Regions from separate parts of the Serpentinicella sp. ANB-PHB4 genome, predicted to be linked through region 1. Evidence: predicted binding sites of a transcription regulator. Region 1 holds the regulator's gene; each other region holds the start of a gene.
What was found. The regulator HrcA, encoded in region 1, represses chaperone genes, less so after heat shock. The targets are predictions, from matches to a motif close to TTAGCACTCNNNNNNNNNGAGTGCTAA.
Positions count from the first base shown of each region.

Region 2: groES (co-chaperone GroES) is a predicted target of HrcA. The motif match lies at 1,948-1,974, and genes of this name have one in related genera.
Region 3: htpG (molecular chaperone HtpG) is a predicted target of HrcA. The motif match lies at 3,834-3,860, and genes of this name have one in related genera.

Region 1 covers NZ_JAVKGO010000001.1:89,736-96,820, forward strand. Annotated here, with positions in the region: gene gpr (GPR endopeptidase) at 1-447, shown strand, start outside; gene spoIIP (stage II sporulation protein P) at 514-1,695, shown strand; gene RH915_RS00540 (hypothetical protein) at 1,741-1,968, shown strand; gene lepA (translation elongation factor 4) at 2,203-4,008, shown strand; gene hemW (radical SAM family heme chaperone HemW) at 4,093-5,232, shown strand; gene hrcA (heat-inducible transcriptional repressor HrcA) at 5,336-6,367, shown strand; gene grpE (nucleotide exchange factor GrpE) at 6,442-6,990, shown strand; gene dnaK (molecular chaperone DnaK) at 7,032-7,085, shown strand, end outside.
Region 2 covers NZ_JAVKGO010000003.1:3,842-10,926, reverse strand. Annotated here, with positions in the region: gene groL (chaperonin GroEL) at 1-1,569, opposite strand, end outside; gene groES (co-chaperone GroES) at 1,619-1,903, opposite strand; gene RH915_RS03645 (DUF554 domain-containing protein) at 2,171-2,878, opposite strand; gene RH915_RS03640 (DNA-3-methyladenine glycosylase family protein) at 2,895-3,773, opposite strand; gene RH915_RS03635 (PepSY domain-containing protein) at 3,846-5,126, opposite strand; gene RH915_RS03630 (hypothetical protein) at 5,455-5,799, opposite strand; gene RH915_RS03625 (methyl-accepting chemotaxis protein) at 6,015-6,839, opposite strand; gene RH915_RS03620 (chemotaxis protein) at 6,989-7,085, opposite strand, start outside.
Region 3 covers NZ_JAVKGO010000002.1:151,267-158,351, reverse strand. Annotated here, with positions in the region: gene RH915_RS03310 (amidase domain-containing protein) at 1-938, shown strand, start outside; gene RH915_RS03305 (YeiH family protein) at 958-1,965, opposite strand; gene RH915_RS03300 (nitrilase-related carbon-nitrogen hydrolase) at 2,095-2,907, opposite strand; gene RH915_RS03295 (hypothetical protein) at 3,193-3,456, opposite strand; gene RH915_RS03290 (hypothetical protein) at 3,481-3,774, opposite strand; gene htpG (molecular chaperone HtpG) at 3,960-5,849, shown strand; gene RH915_RS03280 (putative ABC transporter permease subunit) at 5,909-7,085, opposite strand, start outside.

The DNA.
Region 1 (7,085 bases):
GTTGATGCTTTAGCGTCAAGAAAAATGGAAAGGGTCAATACGACAATTCAGATATCAACATCGGGTATTAGCCCTGGATCTGGAGTTGGAAATAATAGAAAAGCGTTAAATGAATCCTACCTAGGAGTTCCGGTGATTGCTATAGGAGTTCCTACTGTTGTTGATGCAGCAACACTCACAAATGATACAATTCAGCTTGTAATATCATCTATGACAAAAGAATCTAAACCAGGAACTGAATTCTATAATATGCTAGGACAACTTAAAGAAGAAGAAAAGTACCAATTAATGAAAGAAGCACTTGATCCATATGGAGCCAACTTGGTTGTAACACCTAAGGAGGTAGATGAAATTATAAATAATATGGCACAAATAATTTCTAATTCAATAAATATAGCAATTCATCCATCAATCGATCTTAAAGATGTCAATCGATACATTAATTAGTTAGAATAAAAATCTTGTACCTTTCATATAAATTCGTAAGCAACTAATGAGAAAGGTGGGAGATTTTTGAATAAAATAAAAGAATTTATTACTAAGGACTACTATAACCTAATAATTGTTTTGTTAATTATAGTTATTTTGTTCCTGTCATTAAAAATTGTTATTGATCAAGGTGTGAGTTATTTTACCACAACAGAAAATAGAATAGACTTTCTTGAAACATCAATTAATCATACTTTTCCAGCAACACGAGATGAACAAAAAGAACCAATTATAAAAAAAGTTCAATCAAACCTATTAGGAATATTTTTCGGTATAGATGTTCAAGATCCAATAACCTATGCCCAAGTACAATTTCCGGCCTCGAGTTTACATCAGAACAATGAGAGTGTGAATGTTGCAAGTAGAAGTGGAACTAGAAAAAGTGAATTTAATATAAGAGAAGAAGCTGAGTTCGTTTTTGAAGAATTCAAAATTGAATCGGATACAAATACCGAAAAAAATATAGAAAATAATGAAGAAAGCAGTGAAAGTGGAGAAGAATTAGTGATAGATAGTCGAAAAAATATAGATTTACCAGATGTTAGAAAACCAGAAAAAATAAATTTTAAAGCTGATAAACCTCAAATACTTATATACCATACTCATACTACAGAATCATATAAACCAGCCTCAGAAGGGAATTATCATTCTTTAAGAGAAGAATATAATGTCACGACAATTGGTAGGATTATAACTGAAGAATTAGAGAAAAGAGGATTTAATGTCATACATGATACAACTTATCATGACTATCCATCCTATGGAGGTTCCTATGGAAGATCCTTAGAAACAGCTAAAGGAATACTGAAAAATAATGACTCTATTCAAGTTGTATTGGATGTTCACAGAGACGGGTATAATCATATTGACACCAACCCGAATAGAGATCGTATAATTGAAAGTAATAGAGCTAAAATAAATGGTGAAACTACAACGAAATTTCAGTTTGTAGTAGGTCCTGATGCAGAAAATAGAACTCAAATTGAAACTTTTGCAAATTTTATTACAGCCGTAGGCGAAGAAATGTATCCTGGATTTACTAAGCCTGTTTTAGTAAAACCCTATGGACGATACAATCTGTTTTTGACAGATTATACTGCATTATTAGAGTTAGGAAGTAATGCTAATACAATAGAAGAAGCCAAAAGAAGCGCTATATATTTTGCAGATGTACTAGCTACGTCATTAGAAATCTTAGGTGAATAGTTTAAAATAGCAAAAAATAGTAAACACTGTTAACTGGTGATGAAAATGTTAAGAATGGAAAGAAAAAGGTTAATAAGAAAAAGAAAAAGAAGAATTAGATTGGTTATCACATCAATTTTTATCATGTTAATCGTAGGGATTGTTGCCGTAGACCAATCTACAGAAACAAATAGACGAATAGTCCGTATTGAAAGAAATAATAATGAAATAACCTTGTTTATGTTAGGAAATGAAATTGATTTAAGCTTTATACGAATACTTAATAATTTATAAACGCAAATCAATGTAATTTTACTATACCTTAAACTCGGGTAATTATAGTTAGCAATTACACAACTATACAATATCCATTTAAAAATGCCGAAAATATTTCGGCATTTTTAAAGTTATATATATAAATAATTATCGACTTTTTTGCTTAACAACACTAAAACCTACCAACAAAGTATATAATGTGATATAATTTAAAAGATTGTTTATACGTATTAAAAAAGGAGCGATTTTTACATGCCAAGTGATAAACAAAAGCAAATTAGAAACTTTTCAATTATTGCCCATATAGATCACGGAAAATCTACCTTGGCTGATAGACTTATAGAATCGACAGGTTTAGTAAGTGAACGAGAGATGCAAGAACAGTTACTTGATAATATGGATCTTGAGAGAGAACGTGGTATTACAATAAAACTGCAAAATATTAGATTAATCTATCAAGCCAAAGACGGTGAAGAGTATTATTTAAATTTAATCGATACTCCTGGGCATGTAGACTTTAACTATGAAGTTTCAAGGAGTTTAGCTGCGTGTGAGGGTGCGATATTAGTTGTTGATGCAGCTCAAGGAATTGAAGCACAAACATTAGCAAATGTTTATTTAGCATTAGAACAAGATTTAGAGATAATACCCGTAATAAATAAAATAGATTTACCAAGTGCCAGGCCCGATGAAATTAAGAAAGAGATTGAAGATGTCATAGGACTAGAAGCAGATGATGCACCACTAATTTCAGCAAAAGATGGTTTAAATATTACAGATGTATTAGAAGCAATTGTAAAAAAAGTTCCAGCACCTGCGGGAAATGTAGATGAACCATTAAAGGCACTGATATTTGATTCTTACTATGACAACTACAAAGGTGTTGTAGCATACGTAAGAATCAAAGAAGGAACATTGAAAAAAGGGACAAAAATCAAAATGATGGCTACTAATAAAATTTTCGAGGTAACAGAAGTAGGAATAATGTCGCCTAATCAAATAGAAGTAGATACTTTAAATCCTGGAGATGTCGGATATGTAGCCGCTAGTATAAAAGACGTAAGAAACTGTAGAGTCGGTGATACAATTACTGAAGCGGATAATCCAACAGATTCTCCATTGCCAGGGTATAGAAAAGTCTCATCAATGGTGTATTGTGGAATATACCCTGCTGAAGGAGAAAAATATGAAGATATCAGAGATGCACTTGAGAAACTACAGGTAAATGATGCTGCACTAGTGTTTGAACCAGAGACTTCAGCAGCCTTAGGCTTTGGTTTTAGATGTGGATTTTTAGGTCTACTACATATGGAGATTGTTCAAGAAAGACTAGAACGAGAATTTAATTTAGACTTAGTTACAACTGCACCAAGTGTTATTTATAGGGTAACAAAAACCAATAATGAGGTTATAATGATACAGAACCCAGCAAACTTACCAGATCCTCAAGAGATATTAAAAATGGAAGAACCTATTGTAAAAGCAGATATAATGGTTCCAACTACATATGTAGGTGCTGTGATGGATCTTTGTCAAGATCGACGGGGGCAAATGAAGAATATGGAGTACATAGAAGAAACAAGAGTTGTTCTTCACTATGAACTACCATTAAATGAAGTAATATATGATTTTTTTGATGCACTTAAATCAAAAACAAAAGGTTATGGGTCATTAGATTATGAGTTTATAGGCTACAATGAGTCTAAACTTGTTAAGTTAGATATTTTAATTAATTCAGAACAAGTTGATGCCCTTTCATTTATCGTACATGATACTAAAGCTTATGCAAGAGGTAAAGCTATGTGTGAAAAGTTAAAGGATGAAATACCGAGACATCAATTTGCAGTACCAGTACAAGCATCTATTGGCAATAAAGTTATTGCAAGAGAGACAATTAGAGCTTTACGAAAAGACGTGTTATCTAAGTGTTACGGAGGAGATATCTCCAGGAAGAAAAAATTATTAGAAAAACAAAAAGAAGGTAAAAAAAGAATGAGACAAGTGGGGAATGTAGAAGTACCACAAAAAGCATTTATGTCAGTTTTAAAATTAGATTAACCAAATGGACCAGTCAGTGGGCAATGTTTTATAAATTCCCGTTTGACTGGTTTTTATAAAAAGATTATAGAAAAGGTGTTATTTATGGAGAAGATTGGGTTATATGTACATATCCCATTTTGTGAGAAGAAATGCTATTATTGCGATTTTAACTCTTTAATCGCACATGATAAGGATATTAATAAGTATATAACTGCTTTAACTAAAGAGATGGCCTTAATGAAGGAACAATATCAAAATAAATACAAGATGGAAACAATATTCATTGGTGGTGGTACACCTTCTCTACTTACAAATGAGAATATAGAAATAGTAATAAACAATATTCATAAGTATTTTACAGTTTCTTCAGATGCAGAGATTTCAATTGAAGTGAACCCAGGAACAGTAACAAAAGAAAAATTAATGCAATATCTGAAATTAGGAATAAATAGACTTAGTTTTGGGTTACAATCTACTAATAGTAAAAGATTAAAAGAAATTGGACGCATACATACTTTTGAACAATACTATAATAACGTCCATAACGCAAAACTAGTAGGGTTTAAAAACATTAATACAGATTTAATATTTGCATTGCCTAACCAAACCATAGAAGAATGGACTTTGGGTCTGAAACGTATAGTAGATTTAGGAATACCTCATATATCTGCATATAGTCTAATTATAGAAGAAGGAACACCATTTTATATGTGGAGGGAAGATGGCAAACTTTATCAGCCCGACGAGGATGTAGAGTTAAACATGTATAGAGAGGCAATAGCTCTACTAAAAGACAAAGGATATATACATTATGAAATATCCAATTTTGCTCTGCCTGACTTAGCGTGTCGGCATAATATAAATTATTGGCGCAATGGACAATACTTAGGTCTTGGCGTAAGTGCCCATTCTCACATTAATAACCAGCGATTTAGCAATAAAAATAATATAGAAGAATACATTCACGATATTGATTATGGAATTGCACCTTTAGAATCTTGTGAGAAAATTACTGTAAACGATCAAATAAGTGAAACAATGTTTTTAGGGCTACGTTTGCTATCGGGGATACAAATTAGCGAATTTAAGAATAGATTTGGTAAGAGCCCTTTTGAAATCTACGAAGACAAGTTAACAATACTCCAAAACAGAGGACTGGTTAACATCAGTGAGGATAAAATATGCCTAACACACGATGGTGTTTATTTATCTAATGTTGTATTTCGAGAGTTGCTATTATAAAAATATATAAAGTGACTTGACAAAAATTATATGAAATGATATTTTATAGTCATAATAATTAGCACTCATTTAAAGTGAGTGCTAATAATGTAAGGTGATTCTAATGAAATTAAATGAAAGAAAGACTTTAATCTTACAGGCTATTATACAGGATTATATACAGTCAGCGGAGCCAGTAGGTTCCAGAACCTTATCCAAGAAGTATGAATTGGGTGTTAGTCCTGCAACAATACGAAATGAAATGTCGGACTTAGAAGAATTAGGTTATTTGAAACAACCTCATACCTCATCAGGAAGAATTCCATCTGATAAAGGATATAGACTGTATGTTGATAAACTTATGGAGACGCAAAAAAATGCAGTGCTCCATAACCAACAAATTAATACAGATATAATGCGTAAATTTGGTGAAGTAGAACAGTTGCTTGAATATAGTTCTAAAATTATATCTCAGCTAACAAACTACACTTCAATTGTTTTAGCACCACAAATACAAGAAAATAAAATAAAACACATTCAACTAATACCAATTGATAGCAATAGTATATTGGCTGTGATCGTAACAGAAACTGGTGTTATAAGAAATCCAATTTTACGAATTAGAGAAAGGATTTCACCGGATACTTTAGAACAAATTTCAAACTTCATTAATACCAAGGTTCAGGGAAAAACAATAAAAGAAATAGAAAAGGTTCTTTTAACTGAAATACAATATGAGTTAAGACAATATTCAGATGTCATTGAAACATTAGTGCCTGAACTAGCTAATGTGATAGAAGCAGTTAACGACTACGGGTTATACCTTAGTGGCACAACCAATATTTTTAACTTTCCAGAATTTAATGATTTGTTCAAAGCAAAAGCATTCTTAACAATGCTTGAGGAACGACAGCTTCTAAGCAGTCTAATTACAACAGCTAATGACAATAAATTAAACATCTCAATTGGTAGTGAGAATATGCATAAAGAAGCAAGCGAATGTAGTTTAGTAACAGCTACTTATGAAATTGAAGGTAGTGTTGTAGGTTGGTTAACTGTTATAGGCCCGACGAGAATGGACTATTCAAATGTAGTAAGTTCGATGATTCATTTAAGTGGGCATATTAATAGTTTATTAACAAAAAGGTACAAATAACATATAAAGTGCGAAGTGCTTAGGCGTTTTGCACTCTATCTTTGTTTTTATTATAAAAGGGTAGGTGATCTAAAATGAATCAAGAAAAAAGTAAAGAAGTGATAGAAGAGGAAGTTGAGAGTGAGTTAGAAGCAACTGAATCTGAAATTCAAGAGCAACAAGAAGATCAAGAAGACAATAAACTTGAAAAATTATTAGAAGAAAAAGAAAAAGAAAACATAGAATTAAACAACAAGTATCAAAGACTACAAGCAGATTTTATCAACTTTAAAAAGAGAACAGAGAAAGAAAAGAGTGACATATACCTATACGCTGCAGAAGATATGGCTCTAGAGCTTTTAGGTATTATCGATGGATTAGAAAGAGCTATTGACTCACAGAAGGAAGAGACTAGTTTCGGTGAGGGAATAAAGATGATACTTAAACAGTTAAAAGATATCCTACATAAGCATGGCATTAAGGAAATAGAGGCAATGGGACAACCGTTTGATCTTAACTTTCATCATGCAGTTATGAAAGAAGAATATGATGGAGAAAAAGACATCGTAATAGAAGTTTTTCAAAAAGGTTACACAATACATAAAAAAGTATTGCGTCCAGCTATGGTTAAAGTTTCTGAATAATAATTTTAAATATAAAACAATAAATTTGGAGGAGGATATATATGAGTAAAGTAATAGGAATTGATTTAGGAACAACAAACTCATGTGTTGCTGTA
Region 2 (7,085 bases), on a different contig from region 1:
AACATCAACAACTGCTGACTCTGTTGTTAATAGCATAGCTGATATAGAAGCTGCGTTTTGTAATGCTGATCTTGTAACTTTTGTAGGATCAACAATACCTGAATCTATCATATTTACATAATTTTCGTTGTATGCATCAAATCCAATGCCAGTTTCAGAATTAAGTACTTTTTCTACGACAACTGAACCTTCTAATCCTGCGTTCTCAACAATTTGTCTTAGTGGTTCTTCAAGAGCTCTTCTAATAATTTTAACCCCTGTTTTTTCGTCACCTTCAACAGTATCAATAATTGATTCTACTGCTGAAACTGTGTTGATCAGTGCTGTACCACCACCGGATACAATTCCTTCCTCAACAGCTGCTCTTGTAGCGTTAAGTGCATCTTCGATTCTTAGTTTTCTTTCTTTAAGCTCTGTTTCAGTAGCAGCTCCTACTTGTATAACAGCTACGCCTCCTGAAAGCTTCGCTAATCTTTCTTGTAACTTTTCTTTATCAAATTCAGAAGTTGTCTCAACAATTTGTGCTTTTAACTGATTTACACGATCAGTAATCGCTTTTTGATCTCCATTTCCTTCAATGATTGTTGTATTTTCTTTATCCACTTTAATGCTTCTCGCTGTTCCAAGCATATCAACTGTTGTTGATTTTAAATCATAACCTAATTCTTCAGAAATAACAGTTCCACCAGTTAAAATTGCAATATCTTCTAACATTGCTTTTCTTCTATCTCCAAATCCTGGTGCTTTAACTGCAACACATTCAAATGTTCCTCTTAGTTTATTTACAACTAATGTTGCTAAAGCTTCTCCTTCAACATCTTCCGCTACGATTAATAGCTTTTTACCTTGCTGAACAATTTGCTCAAGTAATGGTAATATATCTTGTATGTTAGTAACTTTTTTATCCGTAATTAAAATATATGCATCATTGTATACAGCTTCCATTTTTTCAGAATCTGTAACCATATATGGTGATAAGTATCCTCTATCAAATTGCATACCTTCAACAACGTCTAATGTTGTTCCCATTGATTTAGACTCTTCTACAGTAATAACACCATCTTTACCTACTTTTTCCATGGCATCTGCAATTAGTTTTCCTATTTCTTCGTCAGCAGCTGAAATAGCCCCAACTTGTGCAATTGCTTCTTTGCTGTCTATTGATTTTGATATGCTTTGTAATTCTTTAACAGCTGCATCTACTGCTTTTTGAATTCCTTTTTTCATAATCATTGGATTTGCACCAGCAGCAACATTTTTAATTCCTTCTCTTATAATTGCTTGAGCTAATAAAGTTGCAGTAGTTGTTCCATCACCAGCTACATCGTTTGTTTTTGTCGCAACTTCTTTAACAAGTTGTGCACCCATATTTTCATATGCATCACTTAATTCAATTTCTTTTGCAATCGTTACACCATCATTAGTTATTAGAGGTGATCCAAATTTTTTATCAATTACTACATTTCTTCCTTTAGGTCCTAAAGTAACCTTTACAGTATCAGCTAATTTATTTACACCAGCTTCTAGGGCTTTACGTGCTTCTTCACTAAATTTTAGTTCCTTTGCCATATCTATAAACCTCCTAATTTTTAATCTATACTATGTATTTATACTTATGTTATTCTACAATTGCTAAAACATCGTTTTGCTTTAATATTGTGTACTCAGTTCCTTCGAACTTTACTTCTGTTCCTGCGTATTTAGAAAATATTACTTTATCTCCAACTTTAAGTTCCATCGTTACTTCTTTACCTTCTACAACCCCACCTGGGCCTACAGCAATAACTTCAGCCATTTGTGGTTGTTCTTTAGCCGTTGTTGGGATAAAGATACCACTTTGGGTTTTTTCTTCAGCTTCTAGTTTTTTAATTACAACTCTGTCACCTAATGGTTTAATACTCATAAAGTAACCTCCTTATATTTTAAATATTATTTTTTATTTTTTTATTAGCACTCACTAGAAGTGAGTGCTAATTACATTTATCATGTTATATAATTTTTTTTTGCGTAGCAAATTTCATTTAGTGCTATTATTGACCGTTTTTATAGGTTATTAAACGTTTTTCTTTTGTTTTTGAACTTTTTTTTAGATTTTCACTATTTTACGCATATTAGGTAAAATTTACATGTATTTTAGTTAATGAGCTACATTTAAAATACAGACTATATCCTAGAAAATTCGATTAACTAAATTAGAAAAGTACGGTTCTAGTATAAAAAATAGAATAGGCATAAATACAGCTGGTAACATATTTGCCACATTAACTTTTTTTATACCAAGTATACTAAGACCAATTCCTAATATTAAAAGTCCTCCTATAGCAGACATTAGTTCTATAACATACTCTGTTAACAAGGGTTCTACAACCGAAGCGGATATAACTATAAACCCTTGATAAATAAATACCGCTCCAGCAGATAAAACAACGCCGATCCCTAAGGTGGATGAAAATATAATGGACGAGATCCCGTCTAGTACTGATTTAGCGTAGAGTGTGCTGTGATCTCCCTTTAAACCACTATCTAATGCTCCAACAATCGCCATTGCTCCCACACAATAAATTAAACTAGCAGTTACAAAACCTTTTGCTACTCCACCTTCGCTTTTACCAAATAGTTTTTCTATACTATTACCAAACTGATTTAACCTTTTTTCAATTTTCAAGGCTTCTCCAATTATACTACCTATAACAATACTAAAGATCACAATTAATATATTATCCGCTTTCAAAGCCCCCATTAGTCCGATCATAACCACACACAATCCCAACCCCTGCATAATCGTTTCCTTATAATTATTTGGAATGCCCTTCCTAAGTAAAACCCCTAGTAACCCCCCTATAATGATCGCTACTGTATTTACCAATGTTCCTTGCATGCATGCTCCCCCTTGTTTATTTCCCTATATTCATTTCTCTACCATAATAAAATAGGTATTGTTGTGCGTAACCTGCCCATAATCCAAATTTATTATCTGCAAATTCCTGTATCTTTTTAGTAGATGTTGGCGTATTAAAGTATAAATGCTCCATAATACGCTTAATCCAAACGTCTACTGGAAAAGCTTCTCTCTTTTCTAAACTAAATACATTAATACAATGAGCAACTTTTGGTCCAACTCCTGGCAATGCTATAAGTTTTTTTTGACTTTCTTCTGCACTTACATGATTTAATTTTTGGGTTAATCTTCCATTATCAAAATAACTTGCTGCACCAATTATATAAGAAGCTCTGTATCCCACATTGCATGCTTTTAAGTCTGCTTCACTTAACTGTTTTATAATATGTGGATCCGGAAACCCATACCGTTTTTTCCCATTGTATGTGCCAATATAATCACCATATCGTTCACAGATCATTTCGATACTTTTTTTAATTCTTGGTATATTGTTATTTGCAGATATAATAAAAGATACTATTGTCTCCCATAGTTCTTGATTTAGTATTCTTATTCCTTCTCCAAAATCAATTGCCTGGCACATAACTTTATCATTTTTCCTTAAATCATCCTGTATTTCTTGATAATCTCTGCGTAGGTCAAAATAATTAAACCATATTGTATCAAAATCATTTTTATCTACATTCTCAAATATAGTATTCTCTTCACTTTTTATAACACTTATCACTTTTTTATGGGCGATACCAGTATATATACCATTGTCCTCTTTATTCCAACGAAAACATTGTCCACATTCAAAAATGTGTACAGGATTAAATTGTTTTAACCCTTTAACAGTAATCTTCTCTGGTTTATATATTATGTTATATTTCACTTTTTTCTCCTTTCATAACATACAGAAAACCCCAGTGGATTCAATCCATTCTGGGGCAATACTTTTTCAGAATTACAACTCTAGTTCTTCGTAAATATAAAACAATTCATGAACAAGACGACCTGTTTTTACATCAAAATATAGATTTAGATTTTGTTCATTTTCAGTTACTCGGAAACTATAAGTTAAAGTCGGTTTATACCTTGTTTCAAAAGTTCTTATTGCTGCTAGTCCTCTATACTCTGGACTGTTTAAGTTTCTACTTATTTTATTAAGAGATGCTAAGGATGAGAAATCTTCTGGCACGTTCACTCTGGTATTACTAAAATTATTGCTATATCTCAACACACGTCCCGATATGGCACAAACATTTATTAAATGGGCATCACTAACCATTTCAACGTCACCATCTACGGGTGTAAAACGAAATGCATAAATCGATTGAGCTTCATCGTTGATAAGAAAAACTTCATCTATTATTTCTTCATCAAAAAATCTACGTAAAAATGTTTTTGCAATACCTATGGCATCACTCTTTTCAAGCATACCTTCCCCACTAAGTGCTTGCCTGTTCTCATAATTTCTTATTTGACCATTTTCAGCATCTACCCATATGACATATGCAATGCTTTCGGAATCAAGAAACTCTAATTCGTAGTAATGCGTCCCTTCCCTTATTTTAACAACTTCTTCTCCACTTAACCTGAAATTCTCAAGATCAGAAAATTGTTCTTTCGCCTTCCTTACAGCAGTGTTGTAACCTATATAAGTTGGATGTTCGTTTGGAATCCTACTATGCCTGTAAAGGCGACTTATTTCTTCTAAATTGTTTGCAGTTTCTACTAACCCACTATCATCAGAAAAAGGATTACTCATATCCCCCACTCGTTCTTCTATATTGTGGTAAACTGATAGCAAACGCTCCATATTTTCTTTAACCTTTTCTAGCATTTCTACTTCAAATTCTGTTAATTTGTTATTGTTTAATTTAAACTGTCTATCTAATTGATGGAGTATCATATTCCTGGTTCCTTCAATACCACTTAAACCTTTTTGCATTTGTACGTTTGGTCTTGTCTCCGTTTGATTAATAGATAGCCACTGCTCAAAGGAAAGGGCTAAATCATCTATTGTTCTTTGTAAAAGGAGTAAATTTTCCTCTGACTCATTTTCAATTAGTTCGTTTGTTGACCTTATACTTTGACGCAGGTTTCTTTCTACATTCAATCCGATTGTCCTATTTATTTCCAAGACTTTATTATCGACAAATTGCAATCTAGAGTTCAATGCAAAATTAAAACCAATGCTTATTAATAACACACCTATTAATATAGATATAATATATTTTTTCATATGCGCCTCCTAATTTAGGATACCCCTTCTCTATATTAACATAAAAATAAAAAGAGTCCAATAGACTCTTTTTATGGCAAACTTGAACAATATATTTTATTTTAGTATGCTATAATTAATAAGATTAAAAAATTTTAATTTAGGAGACTTTTATGCCTAAACCACAAGTTAATTGTTTAAAATGCAAACACTTCTTTATTACTTGGGATCAAAATGCCCCTAGAGGATGTACTTTTTTTAATTTTAAAACAAAAAAAATGCCCTCCGTTGTTGTTTTACAAGCTTCCGGAAAATCATGTCTTAATTTTACGCCTAAACCAAATCAACCCTAGTAAGTCATATGCCAAATTTCATCGGTATTCAAATGAATTTCAATGGTATTATCTTCATCTTTTATCATTATATTATCTATATTTTTATACTTTAGTGGAAGGATATCAAATTCATTTGTTCCTTTCAGATGCAATTCTAAACTAAATTCAAAATAAAAAATGACTAATGCCTCTGTTATATATATCTTTTTATCGATCGTTTTATTATATATATCTATCTTGCAATACCCATTTTCAAAATGAGCAAAAAAAGATTCAAAAGTCCGTTTATTCTTTTTCTTTAGAACCTTACGAGATAATGCTAATAATTTTTTTTGATTTACCTTTTTTTCTGCACCCACATTGATCACCCCACATAAATATATGCTTTAACTTTTATATATATATTATGCTTTTAAATTTGGATACATTAAGTCTTGGTATTATAGAATCTACTTATAAGTAATTCGGACTCCACTGCTGATAAAAAAATTTTAAAACCTCTACTTAACAGGCACATCGTAATTCATCTGTAAAGTTAGAGGTTTATTAATGATTTATCCCTTATTCTTTTATATTAATTATTTTTCCAATCTGAAGCTAATTCTTCTAATGCTTTGGAATTGATGGTAATATCTTCTACCGCACTAGAAAGCTGCTCAAGACTAGATGCTTGATCAGCAAAAGCCATATTATTATCTTCCACCTTAGATTCTATACTCTCTATGGATTTTTTAATGTCTTCTAATATATCTCTGATTTTATCAGTAGACTCCTTACTTGATAAAGAAAGTTTTCTTATTTCTGTTGCAACCACACTAAAACCACGTCCTGCTTCCCCTGCTTTTGCAGCTTCTATAGATGCATTTAAACCCAATAGATTCGTATTTCCAGCAATACTATTTATAAACTGTAAAATATCATCCGTGTTCGCTGCTAAATTAACCGTTTCTTTTAATGCACCTACAATGTCATCATTTACTTTTACTGCTTCTCTTGTACCTGAAGCGATACTTGTAACTACTTGCGAGGCTTCCTGCAGGCTACTAGAAAGATTGTTGGTTAACTCTTCTATATCGCTACTATTTTTAACATCCACACGTACGCCAAAGGACCCAATTACATTGTCGTCTTCCAATATGGGAATACCAATTGCCTTGTATGTTAAATTGTGTTCTTCTAGATTTACTATCTTTTTTACTGTCTCTTTGTTATGTATACACTCGTAAGCGGCAGACTTCTTATCTAGGGGGAAGTCTGACATATCATGAAATTTTTTCCCGTCATAAAATTCTAAAGCCTGCTCTAAATCGTTAATTCCTATCATAGCTCCACTCATCATTTCGGAAAAAAATGGTACTAATAACTTAAATGATTCTCTGTATTCGTTAATTTTATTCACTTCCGAAGCCCCCTTATCACTAGGTTAATTCACAATAGATTTTAGTACACATTATATCAGAGATTTCATATTAATATCAAATGGTAAATATGTGTATTATAAAAGCCATAGATAACCTATTAAGTGATGCCTATGACTTTTTAATTAAATTATTTAAGAATCAGTCGGTCTACAACACCAACTAAATCTGCAATTTCAGGTTTTGTTATTTGTGCATTTGCCCCTAAGCTTTCTCCCTTTAACTTC
Region 3 (7,085 bases), on a different contig from region 1:
TATTAAAAGAGAAAGTATTTGTTTTTGATAGCCTTTATAATAAGCATGCACGAAATGGTTTATGGGCCTATGAGCATGAAATAAAAAAAATGAATTATATTCATCTTTGGTCAAGGAAGCAAGGTGCTAATTTTATGGATATTAATTCAGACATCGTCATTCGAAGAGCTACAGAAAAAGGTGATGGTTACACTTTAAATCTGCTTGTATCCACGGAATATACTTATAAATATATTAATGAATCAGATAAAAGCAATTCTTTTAGACTTGGTACCCATCACACCTTAGATATCATCCCTGGAGAGCAGGGATGGATAATTTCAAAAGAATGGTACGCCGATCCTCTCTTTAATACGATAAGTTTAGATGAAGAAACAATTAACAACATCAGTAGTAAAATTCTTTCTGGGGAAATGAAGGATCTATCGGATCTTGAAGAAAGTCGTATAAATGCAGTAGCTTATGCAGATGAGTTTTGTGGTGCTGCAAGCTTACCAGAGTACGGATTTAAGTATAATTCGAAATATACAAATTTTAATTACCAAGGTGGTGACTGTGCTAACTTTGCTTCACAAATACTTTATGAAGCTGGTAACTTTAAAAAGAATGGTACTTGGAATTATGAAAAAGGCGCTGGAAGTAGAGCGTGGTTAAATGCCCATGCATTTAACCAATATATGACTAATAGTGGTAGAGGTTCGGTAATAACTAGAGGATCTTATAAGGAAGTTCTTAGTGCTTCTTACAAGCTTTTACCGGGGGACTATATTGCTTATGAAGAAAAGGGCAAAGTAAGTCATATATCTGTAGTTACAGGTATAGACTCAAAAGGTTATGCCCTTGTAAACTCTCATAATGCGGATCGTTACAGAGTACCTTGGGATATTGGTTGGAGTGGTAAAAACGTAAAGTTCTGGCTAGTAAGGGTCCATTACTAAAATAAATAATTATCTAGATTTAAACCTGACCATTAAAATATTGTACTGTTATTGACACTATGACAACTACCGTAGATACAATAAAACCTAATGTCATTGGCTTTATACCAGAGCTTAACATCAGTTTTAAGTTGGTTTTTAGTCCAACGGCTGCTAGTGCCATTGCCATCATAAATTTACTTGTTCTACTAAAAAACATCCCTGTTTCTACTGAAATAATACCTATTGTATTTAACAAGACAGAACCGATAAAAATAAGAATAAACCAGGGAAAAATTCCTTTTATGTTAGGTGCTTTTTTATCAACTTGTTTCTCTAATTTTGCATTTCGGTACCCTATAAAAATTGAGAAAATCAATGTTATTGGAATAATAGCCGTAGTTCTTGTTAATTTGACAATTGTTGCATAGTTGCCTGCCGCTTCGCTGAATGCATAACCTGCTGCTACAACTGATGATGTGTCGTTAACCGCTGTTCCTGTCCAAAGGCCATAAGCGATGTCAGAAAGATTTAATACTTGCCCTAAGATGGGAAAAAGAACAATCATTAACACATCAAAAATAAAAGTGGCAGATATGGCATAAGCAATGTCCATCTCGTCTGCCTCAACAATAGGAGACAATGCAACAATAGCTGATCCACCACAAATTCCTGTGCCAGCTCCTATTAAGCTGCTAAGCTTCCAGTTCATATTTAAAAGTTTTCCTACTAGATATGCTGATAAAAAGGCTGCTGAGAGGGTGAACACCATGACAAATAGTGATATTCGACCAACAGTAAAAACTTGAACTAAGCTTAAATTTGTTCCAAGCAATATAATTGCTAATTGTAGCAGTCTTTTCGAAACAAATTTTAAACCAACCTCAAATTGCTCCAATTTTACCAATGGATTTATGGTCATTCCTATGAGTAATGCAATTATACTCGACCCTAATATTGGTATTCTATTACCACTAAAAACGGATATAACCGCAATAAGAAAAGCCATAGCTAGGCCGGGAGCATATTTCTTTATTTGTAAATACATAATATTTTTCCTCTCTTGTATATCGATATAGGTCATGAAAACAAATAATAAGCATAGATTATGTTAATCTATGCTTATATATAATACCATACACAATATTTATTTCAAAGCACTTAGCTTCTATACCAACTATATGACAGGGCATTTTATTTTGTTAATTCCACCTGGTGTCAGTTTATCTTTAAAGTCATCTAAGTATGGTACTTCCTCTCTAGCCCATAATAGTACTTCTTTATCTATTATATGGGTTATAATTTCTTCTTCTGTATCTGAAGCTTCTATAAGTATATCTCCCAGTGGACTTACAAGTTTACTTTTACCACAACTATTATTGCCCACTGTATTAATACCAAAAACAAAAACTGTATTGTCTAAAGACCTCGCTGGTAATTGTATATCCCATCGTCGTGAGGCTGCAATACTCCATACAGAAGGGCAAACAATAACTTCTGCCCCTTCTAAAGCTAATAGCCTACTAGTCTCTGGAAATTCCATCTCATAGCACATTAGTATTCCGATTTTCCCTGCTTTTATATCAAAAACAGGATACTCTATATTACCTGGTTTAAAAATATTGTTTTCACGCCCCCATAATACACTTTTTCTAACGATGCCTCTTAGCTCTCCTTCGTTGTCAATAACTGCTGCTGAAATATACAAATCATCCATTTCTGTTTTTTCAATAAATGGACATATAATCGCAGTATTTACTTTTTTAGCCTCTTCTCTTATTGTAGAAACCGTTTGTCCGTATCTTGATTCACCTAAAGCTAAAAAAGTCTCTCTAGATAGATGGTATCCTGTAGTCCACATTTCAGGAAATACAATTAAGTCAACTTCCTGCTGTTCCACTGCTTTATAAATATAATTAATACCTCTTTTTAAATTTGCTTCCACATTATTCATAATTGGTCTCATCTGAATTCCGGCGACTTGAAACATCTATTACCCCTCCTATGTAACTTGATTTGTTTTAATAATCCATTAATAATATGTACTTTTTGATAAATTATAACTACTAAAACTACACTTATAAAATACCTACTTCACTGTAAGAGAATGTAAGACAATTCTAAAACGTCTACTAAAACTACACTTATAAAATACCTACCCTTTTTGAAGGTTTTTAAATATCTTTTCTTTATTCAAGTTAATTTATCATAAAGTTAACGTATATAAACCCAAAAAGTTCTGCTAAGCAGAACTTTTTGGGTTTTAATGTATTACCTAATCAACGACCTCTACTTTTCCTCCTGCCGCTTCAACTGTACCGACAATGTTGTCATACAAACTTTTAACACTGCTATTACTACCTAAAAACGGAAGTCTTATAATTAAACATATACCACTTGGTGAAGTCACTTCTATAAGGTTTAATAAATTAATTACTGCTCCCGCTGGAATATAAATTCTTAGCACTGTTCCTGGTAACTGTGGACACGGTTTTACCGGTGGTTTTGGTCTATGACATCCTTTTGATACAAATTCCATATAGATCTCCCCTTTTTCTATAATTTATTCTTCTACTACTACTTCAACTTTACCGCCAGCTTCTTCAACTGTATTTACAAGATTGTCGTAAATACCTTTAGCTTTTTTATCCCCTGCTAAAAAAGGAAGTCTCACGATTAAGCAAATGCCACTTGGTGATGTTACTTCAATAAGGTTTAGTAAATTAATTACCGCACCTGCTGGAATGTTAATTCTTACTAATGTTCCTGGAAGTTGTGGACAAGGCTGAACTGGTGGTCTTGGATGTGCCTTTTTGGTACAAACTTCATATATATTTCTCCCCCTTTCTTTTTGCACTACATTTTATGCAGGCTAAGATTAAGGGTGACAAATTTAATATACTTGCTCTACAAAAATTAGCACTCTTATTCTAAGAGTGCTAATTTTTTATTGACACTTTGTTAGGTTAGTTGTATCATAGTTTTCAAAAGGGATTTTAACCCATTTAACTATAAAATAACAATTTACTAGGAGGCGATCTTATGGATAAGCAAAAAGGAAGTTTATCGATCCATAGTGAAAACATTTTTCCAATTATTAAAAAATGGTTATATTCTGACCAAGATATTTTTATTAGAGAATTAGTGTCTAATGCTTGTGATGCTATTACAAAGGTAAAAAGATTAGACAGTTTAGGTGAAGCTCAGTTAGAAGAAAATACCAAATTTAGTGTAAAAGTTATTATTGATGGTACCAATAAGACTTTAAAGTTTATTGATAATGGTATTGGTATGACTGAAGAAGAAGTTAAAAAATACATAAATCAAATTGCTTTTTCTGGTGCTGAAGACTTTTTTAAAACCTATCAAGAAAAAGGTGGTACGGATCAAATTATCGGACACTTTGGTTTAGGCTTTTATTCTGCTTTTATGGTTGCGAATACCGTTGAAATAAATTCCTTATCCTATCAGGATGGTGCTCAACCAATCAAATGGCGTTGCGACGGTGGTACAGAATTTGAATTGGAAATGGGGACAAAATCAAATAGGGGAACAGAAATCACCCTTTTCTTAAGTGAAGAAGGTGAAAATTTCCTTGACGAATACACTGTTCGTTCTACCATTGAAAAATATTGTTCCTTTATGCCCTACCCTATTTACTTAGAGGTTATCGATAAGGAACCTGAAAAAGATGAAGATGGTAATATCGTGATAGAAGAACCAAAACCACTTAATGATACTTCTCCTCTTTATTTAAAACAGCCTAGCGCATGTACTGATGATGAGTATAAAGAATTTTACAGAAGTACTTTTAACGATTTTAAAGAACCTTTATTCTGGATTCACCTTAATATGGACTATCCATTTAACTTAAAAGGAATCCTTTATTTCCCTAAGTTAAATACACAATTCGATACGTTAGAAGGACAAATAAAACTATATAATAACCAAGTATTTATAGCCGATAATATTAAAGAAGTTATCCCTGAATTTTTACTGTTATTAAAAGGTGTTATCGATTGTCCTGATTTACCACTTAACGTATCTAGAAGTTTCTTGCAAAATGACGGTTCAATTAAAAAAATATCTGATTATATCACTAGAAAAGTTGCGGATAAGTTAAATTCTTTATTTAAATCTGATCGTGAATCTTATGAAAAGTTCTGGGATGATATTAATCCATTTATTAAGTTTGGATCGATCAAAAACGCAAAATTCTATGATAAAGTATCTAATATCATACTATATAAAACAATTAATGATCAGTATGTAACTACGGAGGAATACCTTGCTAACCTTGAAGGTAAATTAGAAAATCAAGTTTACTACGTTACTGACCAAATTCAACAGGCACAATATATAAAAATGCTTAAAGCGCATGATTTAGATGCTGTTATCCTAGACCATACAATTGATTCTGCTTTTATCTCTCATGTGGAATCTAAAAAAGAAGGACTAAGTTTTAAAAGAGTAGATTCAGATATTGCCGACCTTATGAAGGATACAGATGATTCTGTTAGTGAAGAAGAACAAAAAAATCAAACCGAGGCTATTACAAATGTATTTAAGGAAGCTTTAGGTAAAGACTCCCTTAAAATTAATATTGAAAGCCTTAAGTCAGAAGATGTTGCCGGTATGATTACTTTGTCTGAAGATAGTCGCCGTATGCAAGATATGATGAAAATGTACAGCATGGATGGGCTAAATATGAATGCTATGCCTACTGAAGAAACACTAGTACTAAATAAAAAGCATAGCTTGATTCAGTATATTCTTGAAAATAAGGATAATAAATCTGATTTATTAAATATGATTGCTCAGCAGGTTTATGACTTAGCACTTCTTACGCATAAGACATTACCACCTGAAGATATGAGTCAATTTATAAAACGTAGTAACGATATAATGAATCAATTAATTAATGAAAAATAATTTGCAAAAGCCGAGGAATAAAATTCCTCGGCTTTATTGTTAGACTTTGCTATATCAATTTAATCTCCTAATTGTTCATACCACTTCACGCCAGTTGATTTTAGTAGAATATATGTAATTATATTTAAAAAACCATATAGTGAAATTAGTAATATTGAAGTCTCCACAGTGTTTATTTCTAATTGGTATATTGTATATACAGTTATCCCAGCAATTAAAGAGCCAATCATCATCGTGTAAAACACATTGAAATTTTGTTTGACTGCTTTTTGTTCGTTATCCCAGTTAAGTTTTGGACTATATAAATCAAACATAATTCCTATCATTGAAATAAATAAAATACCTAATAAGCTTGTTATAAGTATCAATAATGCTATAGGGATATTAACGCCAAAGGCTAATATGCTTACTATTAGTACTGTACCTATGCCTATCAAACCAATTATAGATCCGGCAAAAACCTTCGCAGCTATTTGAATGCCATAGCTTACAGGTATAAATTTATTAACATAGTAGTTTTGTCCTTCCCTTGAAATAGCTGTAGATGCAATGGAGTTAGTCGAAGTTATAAATATTGCAATGGCAAAACCTATGGCTATTACTAAAGAACCATTTGTTTGTTGCATGTTTATAACCACTTCTCTTAAATTCTGCAAACCTCCGGGCTGAGAAAAAGCTGGAATTAGGAAAAAAATTGGCCATATAAAACTCATTAGAATACAATTTAGAAAATAAGTAGGTGTTCTAAACAACAATTTAAGTTCGTTAGTTGTGTAGGATATTATAACTGCCTTGCTTTTTGTATTATTCTTTAGGACTTCTTTCGTTAATAGACGCTTCTTTGAGTTTGATTGTGATAACCCTAGAATACCTTTAAAATACAATCGTTCTGATAGATATAAAAATACACCGAAGATTAAAGAAGTGATTCCTATAAAAATTATCATGTTTAACATGCCGGCCATGTAATTATAATTTACTAAACCTTGGATGGCAAAATTCAAACCTGGAAATAAGCTTGAAATCACAGCTGCCAGTGAGTTGCTTCCTTCTAATAACATTTGTTCTATTGCTTCTGGGTCTGATAAAGCCCCTGTTAAATTTCTTTGCATTACTATGTTAAATCCTATACCAATAATTAATGCACTAATTCCCCCTAATAACTTTAGGAAATCTTTATTTCTACCAATATTTGAGAACCTCATTATAATCATAACAATAAAAGAGGCAAAAACA